Regions from separate parts of the Clostridium sp. FP1 genome, predicted to be linked through region 3. Evidence: riboswitches for the same ligand, from Rfam matches in the RefSeq annotation. Region 3 holds a riboswitch; each other region holds the start of a gene.

Region 1 (5,952 bases), 340 kb from region 3:
CGGTTAATATGACTATTTAAAAAAAGGAGTTTTTCACAATGGCTAAATATATAATGGCGTTAGATCAAGGGACAACAAGTTCAAGGTGTATTCTATTCGATAAGAAGGGACTTATTGTAACTTCCGCACAAAAAGAGTTTACTCAGATTTTTCCGAAAGAAGCCTGGGTAGAACATGATCCAATGGAAATTTGGTGGAGTCAAATTAGTGTTGCAACAGAAGCAATGGCTAAGGTTAATGCTACGGCGTCTGATATAGCAGCAATAGGTATTACAAACCAAAGAGAAACCACTGTGGTTTGGGATAGGCGAACTGGAGTTCCAGTATATAATGCAATTGTATGGCAATGTAGAAGGACGGCTGAAACTTGTGATGAACTAACAGAAAAAGGCTTTGATAAAGTAATTAGAGCTAAAACTGGATTGATTTTGGATGCTTATTTTTCTGGAACAAAAATAAAATGGATATTAGACAATGTAGAAGGCGCTAGAGAAAAAGCAGAACAAGGCAATTTATTATTTGGTAACATAGATACATGGTTAATTTGGAATTTAACAAAAGGAAAAACCTATGTAACAGACTATTCAAATGCTTCAAGAACATTACTATTCAATATTCATAAACTTACATGGGATGAAGAAATTTTGGAAACATTGAATATACCAAAATCAATGCTACCAGAGGTTAAACCTTCAAGTTGTGTTTATGGATATACAGATGCTTCCTTGTTTGGAGGAGAAATTCCTATTGCGGGCGCTGCTGGAGATCAACAAGCAGCCTTGTTTGGACAAACTTGTTACGCACCAGGAACAGCTAAAAACACATATGGTACAGGATGCTTCATGCTTATGAATACAGGAGAAAAGGCAATTGAATCCACACAAGGATTACTTACTACCATTGCTTGGGGAATAGATGGCAAAGTTGAGTATGCACTTGAGGGTAGTGTATTTATAGCTGGAGCTGCTATACAATGGTTAAGAGACGAGCTTCGTATGATTGACAATGCTGCTGATTGTGAGGAATATGCAAATGCAGTAGAAGACACAAATGGAGTATATGTGGTTCCTGCTTTTGTGGGGCTGGGAGCACCTTATTGGGATCCGTATGCAAGGGGGACAATAGTAGGGCTTACAAGAGGAGCGAAGAAAGAACATTTGATAAGAGCGACTCTGGAAGCACTTGCTTACCAAACACATGATGTTTTAAAAGCAATGCAAGAAGATTCTGGAATTACACTTACAGAACTTAAAGTAGATGGAGGAGCTTGCTCAAATAATTTCTTAATGCAGTTTCAATCTGATATTTTAAACGTTCAAGTAGACAGACCAGTAGTTACTGAAACTACTGCGCTAGGTGCGGCTTATCTTGCAGGACTTGCAGTAGGATATTGGAAGAGTAGAGAAGAAGTAGCAAAGCATTGGGCAATATCAAGAAGTTTTAAACCATCTATGACAGAGGAAAAAAGAAAAGAATTACTTCATGGATGGCATATAGCTGTTAAGAGATCAGGTATAAAACTTGAATAGGGTGGAATAAAAAATACCCACAAGAACTGTCATCGATTTTGACATTCTTGCGGGTATAAGAACCTTTTCCTTTTTTGATCTTTTGAATTCCTGTGCCTCTTCCAATTTCACTGGAATTAAATTTTCTTCTATTTAAATTCAGTTTGTTCATGTCAATTGTGAAGGACATACCTTGAATTAATTGCTTTTTAGATTTTTTCATTTAAATCTTCCTTTCATCTTTTATTTATTATATATTATGATAATTTCACATGAAATGCAATAGATTTTTGAAATTCAGCTGGATTTTTCTTGTAGTAATAAGCTACTAGGCATATCATTCAATATGGTTTAAGATTACAAAAAAAAATTAAGGCAGGATAATCCCGCCTTAACTTTTTTTATTTACTAGTACCTTTATTTGCTACTGATTGACTATTTAATTTTTTTGTCTCTTCTAATGTAGTACTATTAGTGCTACTACTCATATTATCCATGTTAGCCATGCTATTCATACCAGCACTATTACCTGAATTAGAAGCTGATTGGTTATTTAATTGTTTTGTTTCTTCTAAAGTAGTACCATTAGTGCTACTACTCATATTATCCATGTTAGACATACTACTCATAGCATTTGAAGCACCTATAGTACCTGAACTAGAAGCTGATTGATTATTTAATTGTTTTGTTTCTTCTAAACTAGCAGGATCAGAGCTCATATTCATACTATTCATAGCAGAGGCTGAAGCACCGCTATTACCTTTATTTGATACTGATTGGTTATTTAATTTTTTTGTTTGTTCTAAATTATTATTCATAAACATTCTCCTTCCAATATAAAAATTACACTGTACATATTCAGTGCTTATATAGTTTAACCATTTTCTTATAGAATATAGATGAAAAAATTAGTATGTATGTAATTTTTTAATTTTCATATGAAATTATCAAAAATAATAATTTGTCTATAATAATTTGTTATGTTATTATTAAGCGATGAAAGAAAATCACTAGACCTATGATTAGTTATTTTATTTCATATGTAACAGTTTATAAAAGTGAATAACCAAGCACAGGGGAGTTGGATAAGCCAACTGAGAGCAAGAACTGTAATTCTTTGACCCTAATAACCTGAACTGGATAATGCCAGCGTAGGAAGTTGTTTAATGGTGTATTATATATGTATATATTTTTATATAGCATGGTAATTTAAACACAAATCCTATGGGTTTGTGTTTTTTTGTTGTGAGTAAAAATAACTAATTGAAATAAAAATGTTTAAAATGTATAACAAATAGGAGGAAATTGAAATGAAAAAAGTTTTGACTATAGCGGGTTCTGACAGCTCAGGAGGAGCAGGAGTGCAAGCAGATTTAAAGAGTTTTAGTGCCAATGGGGTTTATGGAATGACCGTTATTACAGCAATAACGGCGCAGAATACCATGGGAGTTTTTGCAGTGCAAGATTTAGAAAAAGAAATTATTGTGGCACAAATTGATGCGATTTTTACAGATATAACTGTAGATGCAGTTAAAATTGGTATGGTGTCTGTGATTTCAACTATTGATGCCATAAGTGAAAAATTACAACAGTACAAACCTAAAAACATAGTACTGGATCCTGTAATGATTTCAAAAAGTGGTTATTCACTATTAAAGCCAGAGTCAAAAACCGCACTTATTAAGAATTTAATTCCATTAGCATCACTTATAACCCCTAATGTTCCAGAGGTCGTGGAAATTCTTGGCGAAGTACATTCAGAGATTACAAGTATTGAAACAGTGGAAGATATGGAAAGGGCAGCAAAAGAAATATACAAGTTAGGCTGTAAAAGTGTGCTTTTAAAGGGAGGCCATATAGAGGGAGATGCCATAGATGTATTTTATGATGGGAAGGAAATTACACATTTTAAATCCGAAAGAATCTCTACAAAAAACACTCATGGAACGGGATGTACGCTGTCTTCTGCTATAGCTGCAAATTTAGCGTTGGGTTTTAGTATGAAAGACGCAATAAAAAATTCAAAAGAATACATAACTACTGCTATAAAGCATTCCTTAGATATTGGATATGGAGTTGGACCTACTAATCACTTTTATGAATTATATAAGAAAGCAGGTATAGCAAATGATTAAGGATAGTGAAAAACTAGGATTTTGGACCTTTTTATTTTTATGGTTTGGAGCTGCGGTTTCTGTTGCTGAAATTCTTACGGGAGGATTCATTGCACCCTTAGGATTTAAAATAGGAGTGGTAGTAATTTTACTAGGACACTTGATTGGCACAGGAATATTGATGCTAGGTGGTATAATCGGTACTAGAGAAAAAGTGCCAGCCATAACTTCTACCGGTATTTCTTTTGGAGTATATGGTACATATTTATTTTCTATTTTAAATATACTTCAGTTAATTGGTTGGACGGCAGTTATGATAAAGGTAGCAGCCAGTTCTGTAAACTTAATAACACAAAGTTTATGGAGCTTCAATAATGTTTTAGTATGCATAGTGCTTATTGGAATACTTACAATATTGTGGCTTAGTTTTGGTAATGCAGGTATGAAAAAATTAAATACTACAGCCGTATTTTTGCTTTTTATACTTACTTTGGTTCTAGGATCAATTATTTTAAGGGATAAAACATTATATGCAAAGGCGAGTAGTTCAGGGATATCCTTTGGTGGAGCATTAGAACTCAGTATAATTATGCCGCTTTCTTGGTTACCTTTAATTGCAGATTACACTAGATTTGCAAAAAGTGAAAAGGGAGGAGCCTATGGAAGTTTTATAGGTTATTTTTTAGGAAGTTCATGGATGTTTATTATAGGCCTAGGAGCTGCTATAGTTTCAAATAATTCAGACCCTTCAGCTATTATGCTTGCTGTAAATTTAGGAATTACTGCTTTAGGCATAGTGGTACTTTCCACAGTAACCACTACATTTTTAGATGTGTATTCAGCAGGAGTTTCTTTTTTAAATATTATGCCAAAGCTCAGTGAAAAAAAAGTTGGTATTGTTATGGCTATTATTGGTACCTTAGTGGCTGTAATACTTCCTATAGAAAATTACCAAAGCTTTTTATATGCTATAGGGTCAGTATTTGCACCCTTATTTGCAATTTTAATTACTGACTATTTTATAATAAAGAAAAATACAAAGCTACAAGATAGTGTCCTTATCAATTGGGGAGCTATCATTGTATGGATTATAGGAATAGTACTTTATTATGTTTTTATAAAAAAAGATTTGCTACTGGGAGCTACAGTACCAGTTATGATTATTACAGGATTTATCTATGCAATAACTTGGAGGTGGACGTATAAATGGAAATTAATAAAAAAATCATAGAATTATTAAATAGTATAAAAGAAAAAAATCCCTTGGTACATCATATAACAAATTATGTTACGGTTAATGATTGTGCTAATATTACCCTTGCTATTGGTGGGTCGCCAGTTATGGCGGAGGATATTAATGAGGTTTCTGATATGGTATCTCTTTCCTCTTCACTTGTAATAAATATAGGAACCTTAAACTCTTCAAGTGTACAATCTATGATTCAGGCAGGAAAAAGAGCAAATGAGTTAAATATACCTGTTATTTTAGATCCTGTTGGAGCAGGGGCAACATCCTATAGAACAGAGACCGCTAAAAGGATTATAGACGAAGTAAAATTAGCGGTTATTAGAGGGAATTTATCGGAAATAAAAACAATCTATGGTGTTAATTCTAAAACAAAAGGTGTAGACTCTTCAGAAAGTGTTTCTGAAAATGGCAATGAGCTTATAGAAGAAAAAGAAATGGCAAGAGCACTTGCGAGTAAATTAAATACAGTGGTGGCTATAACTGGAGTGGTAGACATAATAACAGATGGTAAAACTCTTTACACCGCATCAAATGGGCATAAAATAATGGCTAAGGTTACGGGCACGGGATGTATGTGCACTTCACTTATTGGTTGTTATTTAGGAGCAGGAGATAACAATCTTCTAGCAGCTTTATCAGGAATTGTTTCTATGGGTATTGCAGGAGAAATAGCCTATGAAGGTTTAGATAAAATTAACGGTGGCACAGGAACTTTAAAAGTAAAAATACTAGATGCTATTTATAACTTATCTCAAATTGAAATAATAGAAAGGAGCAAAATAAATGAAGAATAATATAGATTATAGCCTTTATCTTGTTACAGATAGGGATGTTATAGTAAATACAGATATATATACTGATGTAGAGGAGGCTATAAAAGGCGGAGTTACATTAGTTCAGATTAGAGAAAAGAAGGTAGGTACTTTAGAATTCTATAACATTGCAGTAAAAATAAAATGCATTACAGATAAATACAAAGTCCCACTAATAATTAATGATAGACTTGATATTGCCCTGGCAATAGATGCTGCAGGGGTCCACCTGGGTCAAAGCGATATGCCAGCAGATATTGCAAGGCGTA
Region 2 (5,952 bases), 1.1 Mb from region 3:
TATTTTATCACAATACTAATTTTTCATACCTTTTTTAGGCACATAAAGATAAAACACCCAACTTAATTATTTTAAGGTGGATGTTTTATTGGGTTGTTTTTTAAGATTCCTTATAATGTTTGTAAAATAATTCTCTTTATTTCATTGAATTTTTCTGATGTAACTATATCCGCAGTTCTATTTTTAGGTAAATCAACAATTATTTCTTTTTTTATAGTTGCTGGTTTATCTGATAATACATATATTCTATCAGATAAAAATATTGCTTCCTCAATATCATGAGTTATAAATATTATGGTAGCTTTTAGTTCTTTAATCACGTCTATTAGCCAATAGTGCATCTTTGATCTAGTAATTGCATCAAGTGCACCAAAAGGCTCATCTAGCAGCATAATATCCGAGGATGACATATATGTTCTAAGTAATGCGGCTCTTTGCCTCATACCTCCGGAAAGCTGAAATGGATATTTATATTCAAAGCCCTGGAGTCCAAAAGTTTTAAAATGAGTAAGCACCTCGGCCCTTGCCTCTTTTTTAGATTTCCCTTTTATTATAAGAGAAAGTGTAGTATTGTCCACAATATTTTTCCAAGGTAATAGCAAGTCCTTTTGATGCATATAACTTACCTTTTCAATATTACCATGGCATTCTCGTCCGTCAATTATAATTTCACCTGAATCTTGAAGTAAAAGACCTGATATAATATTGAAAATAGTACTTTTACCACTGCCACTTGGTCCGAGTAAACTTATAAATTCATTTTCACTGGCATAAAAGGAAACATCATTTATTATATCCATACTTCCAAAGGTTTTTTTAATATTTGATACCTTTAATTTTTCATTACTAGTTTGGTAAGTACTCATTAGTAAATGCCTCACTTGCCTTCATATCTTTTTGTATAAGCTTTCTGTCTAAAAGAAATTTGGTGTAATTATTCCAAACTGATTCTTTCATTTCACCCCATCTTTTAGCTTCAGCTTTATACTGTCCCTTTAAATATTTTTGACTCTCTATAGCAAGAGCTTTATCTGTCTCTGGTGCATTTTTCAATAAAATTTTAGCACTTTCCTCAGGTTTTTCCATACAATATTCATATCCTTTTGTAACAGCTTTTAAAAATTTCTTTGCTATTTCTGGATTTTCTTTTAATTTATTTTCATTAGCTATAATTACTGGAGTATAATAGTCTAAATCATTATTTAATTTTCCAATATCAATATAGTCAATAGGAATATTTTTAAGCTTAGCTTCTATTCCTGTCCATCCATAAAATATCCATTCAAAATCAATATTTTTCTTAGTTACAGCAAAGAAATCCTCTGCTCCTGCATCCACTGTCTTTAATTTTGAAAAATCCGCATTATCTTTTTTCATAAGGGCTTTTAATATTGCAGTTTCGGAAGGAGATCCCCATCCACCATAGGTTTTACCTTCAAAATCCTTGGGCGACTTAATGTTTTTCCCCACAGGTGCTGCAAATCCTGAAGTGTTGTGTTGAATTATTGTAGCTATAGCCTTTATTGGAAGTGGATCTTTAGCACTTCTAGCATAAGTTACATCTTCTTGATAGCTTATACCAAAATCTCCTTTACCTGCAGCAATTAAAGTTGAAGTACTTCCCTGTGCAGGCTGGATGATCTCCACATCAAGTCCTTGTTCTTTAAAATATCCATTGTCTTTTGCTACATATAATCCAGTATGATTAGTATTTGGTACCCAATCTAAAATAACTGTAACCTTTTTTAAGGTTTCTTCCTTAGTTACACTTTCTTTTTTTGTACCACAACCTACAAATAAAACTGCAGTCATTGAAGCTATTAATAATAATGAAATTGATTTCTTTAGCATTTTATTACCTCCAAGTAGAATAAAATATTATATAAGTTTAGTTTTTCTTATCTGCTTTATTTCTACTCCAAGGAGTAAAAAAATATTGTAATAAATACAAGAGCCCAAATAGTCCCATGCTTAATAATACAATAATTATAATTACTGCAAAAACTTTATCAAGGGCATATGAATTTTTAGCTCTAATCATATATACCCCAAGGCCCTTATCTCCTCCTAGCCATTCTCCAATAACTGCCCCCATAATGCTATAGGTCGCAGCTATTCTAAGGCCTGAAAAAAAATTCACAGTAGAGGCTGGTAGCTTTACCATTGTAAAAATTTTAAACTTACTAGCTCCCATGGTCTTTAAAAGGTTTATCATATCCATGTCCACTGATTCTAAACCATCCATCAAACTAATAACTATAGGAAAAAAACATACTAGTACTACCACAATAATCTTAGGCAATGTTCCAAAACCAAACCATATTACAAAAAGTGGTGCTAAAGCAATAATAGGAATGGTTTGAGATACTACTAAAATTGGATATACGCATTTTTTGATAAGCTTTACATTGTCCATTAATATAGCTAAAATTAATGCGAGCAAAATTGATATTGTGAATCCAATCAAGGCTTCACATAATGTTGCATAAATATGTTTAGTAATACTAGGCAATATATTAACTAAGGTAATAATAATGTCTTTTGGTGAAGGCAATATGTACTGTGGAACCTTCCACTTATCTATAGCTATCTGCCATATAAAAAGAATTACTAATTGGAAAAATACAGGAATGAGTTTATTTTCTATATTTATATGTTTTTTCATTCATAGTCACGCCTTCAGCTTTATAATCTATTTTTACTATAGAAACAACTCTAGCCGCTCCTTGCTCTACACAAATTTCTTGAGCCATTTTTACTATATCCAAAAGCTCATCTAGTTCACCCTCCATAGTAGTTTCCATTGGTCCTACCTCATATTTTACTCCACTAGCTTGAATATACTCTATAACCTTGTCTACCACAGGGTAGATTCTTTCCTCTGCCACCACTGGTATAACTTGAAGACTTACATTTACAACTGACATTTAAATTCCTCCTTAGTCATCACCTAGGGTGATGCATTATTAAAATAAAATAAAATAAACCCTTAGCTCTTAATTGAACGAAGGGTTTTTTAATCCTATAACTTTGCACCGTTATAAAGTCTTATTTAAAACTAAGTGCAAATCATATTTTCCCTCCGCCGGCATTACCCAATTCAGGTTATAAGGGTCGAAACATAAATGTTTCCTCTCAGACAAAATATTGACTCCCCTAATTTTTAATGTTTAGTTACTTTACAAATTCATATTACCTTAAGTTTCTTTTAATGTCAAAGAATTTTAAGATATTATTGATTTTTCTTAATTGCTCATATTGTTTTCAAAATTTTTGATATGTTCTTTAAGTTCGTCTATTTGTTTTTGCAAATCCTTATTGCTACCCTTAGTATCATTTTTCCCATTATCTCCACATTGGGTATTTTGCTGCGCTTGGAGATTTTGAGCTTGAGCTGCAATTATCAAAATGATCTGTGCTACACCTACTAAAAAATTTCCTACTACATTTTGTTGATTAACATTAAGCTTTTCAGCAATTAAAATCCCTACTACTGTTGCTAATGTAGCTAATTCACAAGGTGTGTATTCTTCTATATTTTTCATTGATTGCCTCTTTTATAAAATCATTATAATATATGATATTCTTTTCATAAACAAGGGTGTAAATATAATTTATTTTCGATAATATAGGTCATGGAAATCTACTTGTTCATATATTACTCATAAAGGGGTGTTATATATGGACATTTATAATAAGAGAAAATTTGCAGATGTAGTGTTTGAAGGTGGTGGGGTTAAAGGCATTGGTCTTGTAGGTGCCTTAAAAACATTTGAGGATAATGGGTATGCGTGGAAGAATATTTCAGGAAACTCTGCTGGTTCTATTGTTGCTGCACTAGTTGCAGCGGGTTACTGCGCTGAAGAAATAAAAAAATTAATGATACAAATTGACTACAAGAGAATTGCTGATAAAAGTCATTTTAATATTCCTATATTATCTAATACTTGCAATCTACTATTTAAAAAAGGCATTTTTAAAGGTGATTATTTGAAAAACTGGATTGATGAAGCTCTTTTAAATAAACTTCAGCTTAAAAACGAAAAAAAAGTAACCTTTGGAGACTTGATTATCCCAGAAGAAAAAGGGATTCTTTTAAATAATAAGAAGTATAAAAGAAAATACAAGCTTCATATTATAGCAACGGATATTAGCCGTGGGAAGATGCTAATATTGCCAGAAGACATTGCTGAATACGGTATAAATCCTGATGATTTGGAAGTAAGTTTGGCAATTAGAATGAGTATATCTATTCCCTATTTTTTTCAACCTGTAAATTTAAATGATGCAAATTCTAATAAAAAGTCTTTCATTGTTGATGGCGGGGTTCTAAGTAATTACCCAGTTTGGATTTTTGATGTAAATGGCATCCCCAGGTGGCCAACCATTGGTTTTAAGCTAGGAGGAAACAAAGAAATCCGAGAACATAAAATCACAAATATTTTGAATTTCACTAGTTCAATTATTGAGACTATGTTAGAAGCACAGGATGATATTCATATAAGAGAAATGGATTATCTACGAACTGTAAAAATCAATACTCTTGATATTAAAACCACAGACTTTAATATTTCTAATAAAAAAATTATGGATTTATATGATTCTGGTGAAGTTTGTGCCTATGATTTCCTTAAAAATTGGGAAGTTAATTATAAAAAGCATTCACTCCTTAGAAGTAATTCTTCTAAATAAAGCATATGTTTCATCTGTGAAATTAAAAGAAGAAAAACAGCTCCTATACATTATACAGGGCTGTTTTTCTAATCAATTTACTTTATGCAATTGCAAAAATTTTATATTGTCTTAGCACTCTTAATGTACAATTATTTCAGTTGCATCTATAAATGGCTTCATACCTTCAAGACTGTCCCATATAAAGCATTTTATACGAGTTCCATTTGGTGTTAATTGTATTTTTTCTGATAACATAATTTGCTCATTTTTACCTACCTGACCATTTACAACTTTGTATGAAATAAGCTTATTATAATTATCAAATAATCCGATAATCAAAGTTATACTTTCAGGTTTTTCAGTAGGGTTTATCACTTCAAATGATATTTTTGCTTCTCCATTATCAATAATACTGTTTTTCAATTTTATTGATAATCCTTTTGTGTAAATAATTACACATTCTTTATTACTTACATTTCCTTGCTTATCTGTAGCTGTCACTTTTATTTTGTTTTCTCCTTCTTTTAGGTATAACTCTGTACTATAGGCATCTCCAGTTTTAATAACTTGAGCACTAGCTATTTCCACATCATTTAACCACATAGAGACCTTAGCTACACCGGATAACTCATCGGTAATCTTAATATTTAATGCATACTTACTTAAACTTGATTTATCTGATGAAGTTAAATCTATTTTTGGTGCTATAACATCAGCTATTGATGTTTCGTGTTTCACAATAAACTCAGGAAAACTATAATTATCCTTATTATCTTTAGCACTTACTTCAATTTTATTATCACCTTGCACTAAGTCTAAGTCACAACTATATATGTCTCCATCAATAGTTACATTTCCAGTTATTGTACTTTTTCTTATACCATTTACTTTATATGCTACATAATTTATACCTGATGGATCTGTTATCTTGCATTGTAATTTATATTTACTTATATTTGAATTTTTTCCTGAAACTAATTCAACGTTTGGGCCTTCTTTGTCTTCTCCGCTACTACCTTTATCATATTTAACACTTAATTCTTTAGTCGCTTCATTTTTTGCAATATCAGTGGCCACTACTTTTATTTTGTTTTCTCCTTCTTTTAATTCTAGTTCTGAACTATAAACATCTCCAGTTTTAACAATTTTAGCACTATTTATTTGTACATTATTTAACAATATAGAAACCTTAGAAACACCTGATAAATCATCCGTAATATTAGCACTAAATATATACTTACTTACATTTGATACATTAGATGATTTCAATTCAATTTT
Region 3 (5,952 bases):
ATTGTGCCTATTTTGGAGCAAAAACAGGAGCAGTTAAGAAAGCAATTATGAATTTAGGCTTGGTAAACATTAAAAATATAATTCTGACGTCAGAAATTTTTAATTTAGTTCCTACTAAATTAAAAGAAAAAGAATTACTTTGGGCCCATTCTAGTCTGACAAATCAAATCATGGTTAAAATATACAAAAATTTACTCAAAAAAAAATTACTAGATAAAGATGCATCAGCAGGTCTTATGCACGATATAGGAAAAATTATTCTCTTTAAAAATTTCCCTATAGAATACGAGAATGTACTTAATGATATTACTAAAAGGAAGATACCATTTAGTCAAGCTGAGAAGGAACGCTTAGGCGTATCTCATGAAGAAATTGGTGCATATCTTTTAAACTGGTGGGGTATCCCTGATTCTATTGTAGAATCAGCCTTATACCATCATAACCCTTTAAATGCCAGTAAGATAAATCTTGAACTAACTTGCACTATTCATATTGCTGATTACTATTCACTCAAATTGTTAAATTTAGAAAATTACTCAATTTTAGATGATAATGCTTTTAATTGTTTGAATATTAAAAAATCAGAGTTTGAAGAATTTATTGAAGATATTAAGAATGAGGTGGACATGAATGGAGTATAACAATGTACTTTTCGTAGATGATGAAGTAAACGTATTAAGCTCAATTAAAAGAGCCGTTATAACTGAAGTTGGAACAGGAACTATTTTTACAATTAAACTTCCTTTAACAAAAATAAATGATGTAATCGAAGAAAACTAACTAACATATGAAATAAAACAAAGGTGCCACCCACGTGGCATCTGTAAAATAATAAGCTACAAAAAAACCTTTACAGAATAATATTTCAGTACTATAATGAACACAAAGTAATATTTTGGTTATTGTTCACATGAAAAATAAATATAATTAACTAGGGGTGCCAATTTGGCTGAGAAGGTTTATATTAACCTAACTCTCTGAACCTGATGTAGCTAAAACTACCGTAGGAAAGTTATTTGCGATGATTATTATAATTAGTCTTTATAGTATTTCCTTGTAAAAAGCTTTACCATATGGTAAAGCTTTTTTTAGTTTATATTTAAAATTTAATAATTAGTCATTTCCATAAAATAACAAGTGATTACCACTAGTTATTTTATGGAAATGCCTAAAGCAAGGGGAGCTTACTTGTCACATGAAAAATGTGCCTTCATAAGCTGAGAAAGAGATGTTATCTCTGACCCTCATAACCTGATTTGGGTAATTCCAACGTAGGGAGCGGATTTGTATTTTTATTGCAAGCTCTCTATGGGCTTGTATTTTTTATTTCCATAATATTCTTTTTAGGAGGTAAATCATGATTATAAATGGCACTGAAATGATCTTTGAAAATGGCATAACTATAACTACCCTACTTACTCATTTAAATCTATCTTCCGAAAAAGTAGTTATAGAAGTAAATTATGAAATCATACCAAAAGAAAACTATGAAAACCATAAACTTTATAAGGCAGATATCATTGAAGTAGTAAGCTTTGTGGGAGGTGGTTAAAATGGATAATATCAACATGATACCTGTGGATAATATTTCTGAAAAACTTAAAAATGCTGTAGTTGGTATTGCTGGACTTGGTGGTCTAGGTTCAAATGTGGCAGTATCTTTAACAAGAATAGGTATAGGCAAACTTGTACTTATTGATTTTGATAAAGTGGATAAAAGCAATTTAAATAGGCAGCAATACTTTTTAAGGCATATTGGAATGTATAAAACTGAAGCCTTAAAAGAAGTATTGAATGATATTAATCCTGATATAGAGCTTGAAAGCACAAATATATTTGTGGATGAAACTAATATAGAACAATTATTTAAGGATGTAGATATCATAGTTGAAGCCTTTGATAATTCTCAAAGTAAAGCTACATTAGTTAATACTACTTTGCTTAAAATGCCTGATAAACCTATAGTGGCTGGCTCTGGTATGGCAGGATATTTTTCAAGTAACTCAATAAAAACAAGAAAAATACGAAATAATTTTTATCTAGCTGGTGATGAATTCTCTGATATTGATCTAGGCTACACGCCTTTTGCACCTAGAGTAAATATAGTAGCAAATCACCAAGCTAACATGGTACTTAGACTTATTTTAGGGGAAAATGATGTTTAAATTTATTTTATATAAAGGGAGTGTATATTATGGACAATCTAATAATCGCTGGTGTAGAGCTTAAAAGCAGACTATTAATAGGTACAGGTAAGTTCAGTAATAATGCTATGGTACCCAAAGTTATTGAAATTTGTGGTACTGAAATAGTTACTATGGCAATTAGAAGAGTTAACTTATCATCGAAAGAAGAAAATATTTTAGAGTACATACCTAAAAATTGTATATTGTTACCTAATACTTCTGGCGCTAGAAATGCAGAAGAAGCAGTTAGAATAGCTCACCTTGCAAAAGCCATGGGCTGTGGTAACTGGATTAAAATTGAAGTTATATCAGATAACAAATATCTATTACCTGATAACTATGAAACCATAAACGCAACTGAAATTCTTTCAAGAGAAGGCTTTGTAGTACTTCCCTATATGAGTCCTGATTTAATGAGTGCAAAAAGATTAGTTGAAGCCGGCGCCGCTGCGGTGATGCCTCTTGGTTCTCCAATAGGAACTAACCGTGGAATAAGAACTAAGGAATTAATACAAATACTAATAGACGAAATATCTCTTCCGATAATCGTTGATGCCGGTATAGGAAGACCCTCTGAGGCAGCTGAAGCAATGGAAATGGGAGCTGCTGCAGTACTTGTTAATACTGCTATAGCAACCTCAAATAATCCAGTGCAAATGGCTGAAGCCTTTTCACTTGCAGTAAAAGCTGGAAGACTTGCGTATATTTCAAAGCTTGGCTCTGAAAATAGTTTAGCTGTAGCATCTTCTCCTCTAACTGGCTTTTTACATGAAGGTGATAAATAATGAGTTTTTATGATTGTTATACTGAGCATAAGAATATTGACTTTGAGGATTTTTTTAAACAAATAAAAGATGAAGATATTTTAAATATTCTTAACAACGATAAGATTTCAAAACAGGATTTTTTAGCACTACTTTCGCCAACTGCCGAAAAACATATGGAAAAGATAGCACAAAAGGCTCATCAATTATCACTGCAGCATTTTGGAAAAACAATTTTGCTATTTACCCCCTTATATATATCAAATTATTGTGTTAATAAATGTGCCTACTGTAGCTATAATGTGGAAAATAAAATAAAAAGAAAAACCTTAACTATGAAAGAAATTGAACAAGAAGCAAAGGCTATTGCGTCTTCGGGGCTTAAACACATTCTTGTACTAACCGGTGAAAGTAGCACTGAAGCTCCTGTATCTTATATAGTTGATGCCGTGAAAATTTTAAAGAAATACTTTGATTCAATTTCAATAGAAATATATCCCTTAACTACAGATGAATATATGAAAGTTGTTGAAGCTGGCGTAGATGGTCTAACCGTCTTTCAAGAAACTTATGATGAGTGTATTTATGACAAAGTCCATATCAAAGGCCCAAAGAAAGATTACAAGTTTAGATTAGATGCACCTGAAAGAGGCTGCAAAGCCAAAATTAGAAGCATTAATATCGGCGCACTGCTAGGTCTTGCTGATTGGAGAAAAGAATCTTTTTTTGCAGCACTACATGCAGAATATCTTCAAAATAAATATGCGGAGATGGAAGTTAGTATTTCCACCCCTAGAATAAGACCTCATGTAGGAAGTTTTAATGATCTATGTTTTGTAGAAGATAAAAATTTACTTCAAATAATTCTTGCTTTTAGAATCTTTCTTCCTCGTGTAGGTATAACACTTTCTACAAGAGAAACCCAGAGCTTTAGAGATAATTTAATTCCCCTGGGAATAACTAAAATGTCTGCTGGTGTATCTACAGAAGTTGGAGGCCATACATCATCATCCTCCTCTGGTGAGAGTCAATTTGAAATAAGTGATGATCGAACTGTTGAAGAAGTTAAGCAAGCAATACTTGCTAAAAACTATCAACCTATTTTTAAGGATTGGATGGCACTTTAAATTCATCATTAAAAGGTGCATGAAATATACTGAGTATTAAAAAAAACTAAATAATAAAGGAGATTTTAAAATGATATATACAACTCAAATGGATGCTGCAAGAAAAGGCTTTACTACAAAGGAAATGGAAATAGTGGCTAAAAAGGAAAATATGGATGTAGAACTTTTAAAAAAGCTTATGTCACAAGGTAAAATTGTTATACCTGCCAATAAGAATCACAAATCCCTAGACCCAGAAGGCGTTGGAGAAGGCTTAAAAACAAAAATAAATGTAAATTTAGGTATATCAAAGGATTGCTATGATATTGATGAAGAAATGAAAAAAGTACAACTAGCTTTAGACATGAAAGCTGAGGCTATAATGGACTTAAGCTCCTTTGGAAAAACCAAAGAATTTAGACAAAGACTTGTTACATGCTCTTCTGCTATGATTGGTACTGTTCCAATATATGATGCTGTAGGTTTTTATGATAAAGAATTAAAGGACATTACTGCAAAGGAATTTTTAGATGTTGTAGAAAAGCATGCAAAGGATGGTGTTGATTTTGTAACTATTCACGCAGGTATAAACCGTGAAACTGCTAATGTATTTAAAAGAAATAAACGCCTTATGAACATTGTTTCAAGAGGTGGTTCCCTTCTTTATGCATGGATGGAACTTAACAATAAGGAAAATCCTTTTTACGAATATTTCGATGAGTTATTAGATATATGTGAAAAATATGATTTAACCTTAAGTCTAGGAGATGCATGCAGACCAGGCTGTCTAAGTGATTCTACTGATGCTTGTCAAATCAAAGAATTAATGACACTGGGAGAACTTGCCCTAAGAGCTTGGGCTAGAAATGTACAAGTTATTATAGAAGGACCAGGTCATATGGCATTAAATGAAATTAAAGCAAATATGCTCCTTGAAAGGAAACTTTGTCACGGTGCTCCCTTTTATGTACTCGGACCTATAGTTACAGATATAGCACCAGGCTACGACCACATAACAAGTGCCATCGGCGGAGCATTAGCTGCAAGTTGTGGAGCTGATTTCTTATGTTACGTAACTCCAGCTGAGCATCTAAGATTACCAATGCTTGAAGATGTTAAAGAAGGTATCATCGCTGCAAAAATAGCTGCTCACGCTGGTGACATAGCTAAAAATATTCCAGGTGCTCGCGACTGGGATAATGAAATGGCTAAAGCAAGACAAGAACTTGATTGGGAAAAAACCTTCCAGCTTTCAATTGACCCAGAAAAAGCTAGAAGATATAGAAAAGAATCTACTCCTGAACATGAGAATAGCTGTACTATGTGCGGAAAAATGTGTGCTGTGAGAAATATGAATAAAATAATGCAGGGCAAAGATATAAATATTTTAAGAGAAGACAATTAATGTGCTATACCTAATAACCAATAGAAATCTAGCTTATAATAAGGATTTTTATAATATTATTAATGAAGCTATAAATGGCGGTATATCTGCTATTATTCTTCGTGAAAAAGATTCATCTTACGCTGAGCTTTTAAGCATGGCTAAAAAAGTGATAAAAGTTATAGGTATCAGAGATGTAAAGCTAATAATAAATAGTAATTTAAAAGTAGCAAAGGAAGTGGAAGCTTATGGCTTCCACTTAAGCTTTGAAAAATTTATTGAAACAAAGTTATCCTTTAAGGGTATTATTGGAGTTTCCGTTCACAGCCTATACGAAGCAGTGGAAGCCAAAAAACACGGTGCTGATTATTTATTATTAGGTCATATATTCCAAACAGATTGTAAAAAAGGTCTTCCGCCTAAAGGCATAGATCTTATTAAAACTATTAAGCAGAATGTCACTATTCCTGTAATTGCCTTAGGTGGAATAAAACCCGAAAATATTCTTAAGG

What was found. A riboswitch is a leader RNA that binds a small molecule or an ion and turns the genes downstream of it on or off. The one in region 3 is predicted to bind thiamine pyrophosphate.
Region 1: it holds a riboswitch for thiamine pyrophosphate, as region 3 does, so the genes downstream of both, thiD (bifunctional hydroxymethylpyrimidine kinase/phosphomethylpyrimidine kinase) here and thiS (sulfur carrier protein ThiS) in region 3, are expected to answer to the same signal.
Region 2: it holds a riboswitch for thiamine pyrophosphate, as region 3 does, so the genes downstream of both, G9F70_RS12490 (MTH1187 family thiamine-binding protein) here and thiS (sulfur carrier protein ThiS) in region 3, are expected to answer to the same signal.

Annotation. Positions count from the first base shown of each region.
Region 1 covers NZ_JAAMNJ020000001.1:1,843,079-1,849,030, forward strand. The annotation lists gene glpK (glycerol kinase GlpK) at 39-1,529, shown strand; gene G9F70_RS08920 (hypothetical protein) at 1,501-1,731, opposite strand; gene G9F70_RS08925 (hypothetical protein) at 1,910-2,326, opposite strand; TPP riboswitch at 2,573-2,684, shown strand; gene thiD (bifunctional hydroxymethylpyrimidine kinase/phosphomethylpyrimidine kinase) at 2,819-3,643, shown strand; gene cytX (putative hydroxymethylpyrimidine transporter CytX) at 3,636-4,853, shown strand; gene thiM (hydroxyethylthiazole kinase) at 4,829-5,665, shown strand; gene thiE (thiamine phosphate synthase) at 5,655-5,952, shown strand, end outside.
Region 2 covers NZ_JAAMNJ020000001.1:2,606,863-2,612,814, reverse strand. The annotation lists gene G9F70_RS12505 (ABC transporter ATP-binding protein) at 111-866, opposite strand; gene G9F70_RS12500 (ABC transporter substrate-binding protein) at 847-1,851, opposite strand; gene G9F70_RS12495 (ABC transporter permease) at 1,889-2,665, opposite strand; gene G9F70_RS12490 (MTH1187 family thiamine-binding protein) at 2,637-2,927, opposite strand; TPP riboswitch at 3,061-3,168, opposite strand; gene G9F70_RS12485 (hypothetical protein) at 3,246-3,545, opposite strand; gene G9F70_RS12480 (patatin-like phospholipase family protein) at 3,682-4,692, shown strand; gene G9F70_RS12475 (S8 family serine peptidase) at 4,813-5,952, opposite strand, start outside.
Region 3 covers NZ_JAAMNJ020000001.1:1,507,915-1,513,866, reverse strand. The annotation lists gene G9F70_RS07375 (HDOD domain-containing protein) at 1-641, shown strand, start outside; gene G9F70_RS07370 (hypothetical protein) at 631-780, shown strand; TPP riboswitch at 924-1,027, shown strand; TPP riboswitch at 1,167-1,297, shown strand; gene thiS (sulfur carrier protein ThiS) at 1,358-1,552, shown strand; gene thiF (sulfur carrier protein ThiS adenylyltransferase ThiF) at 1,554-2,165, shown strand; gene G9F70_RS07355 (thiazole synthase) at 2,195-2,971, shown strand; gene thiH (2-iminoacetate synthase ThiH) at 2,971-4,077, shown strand; gene thiC (phosphomethylpyrimidine synthase ThiC) at 4,148-5,461, shown strand; gene thiE (thiamine phosphate synthase) at 5,463-5,952, shown strand, end outside.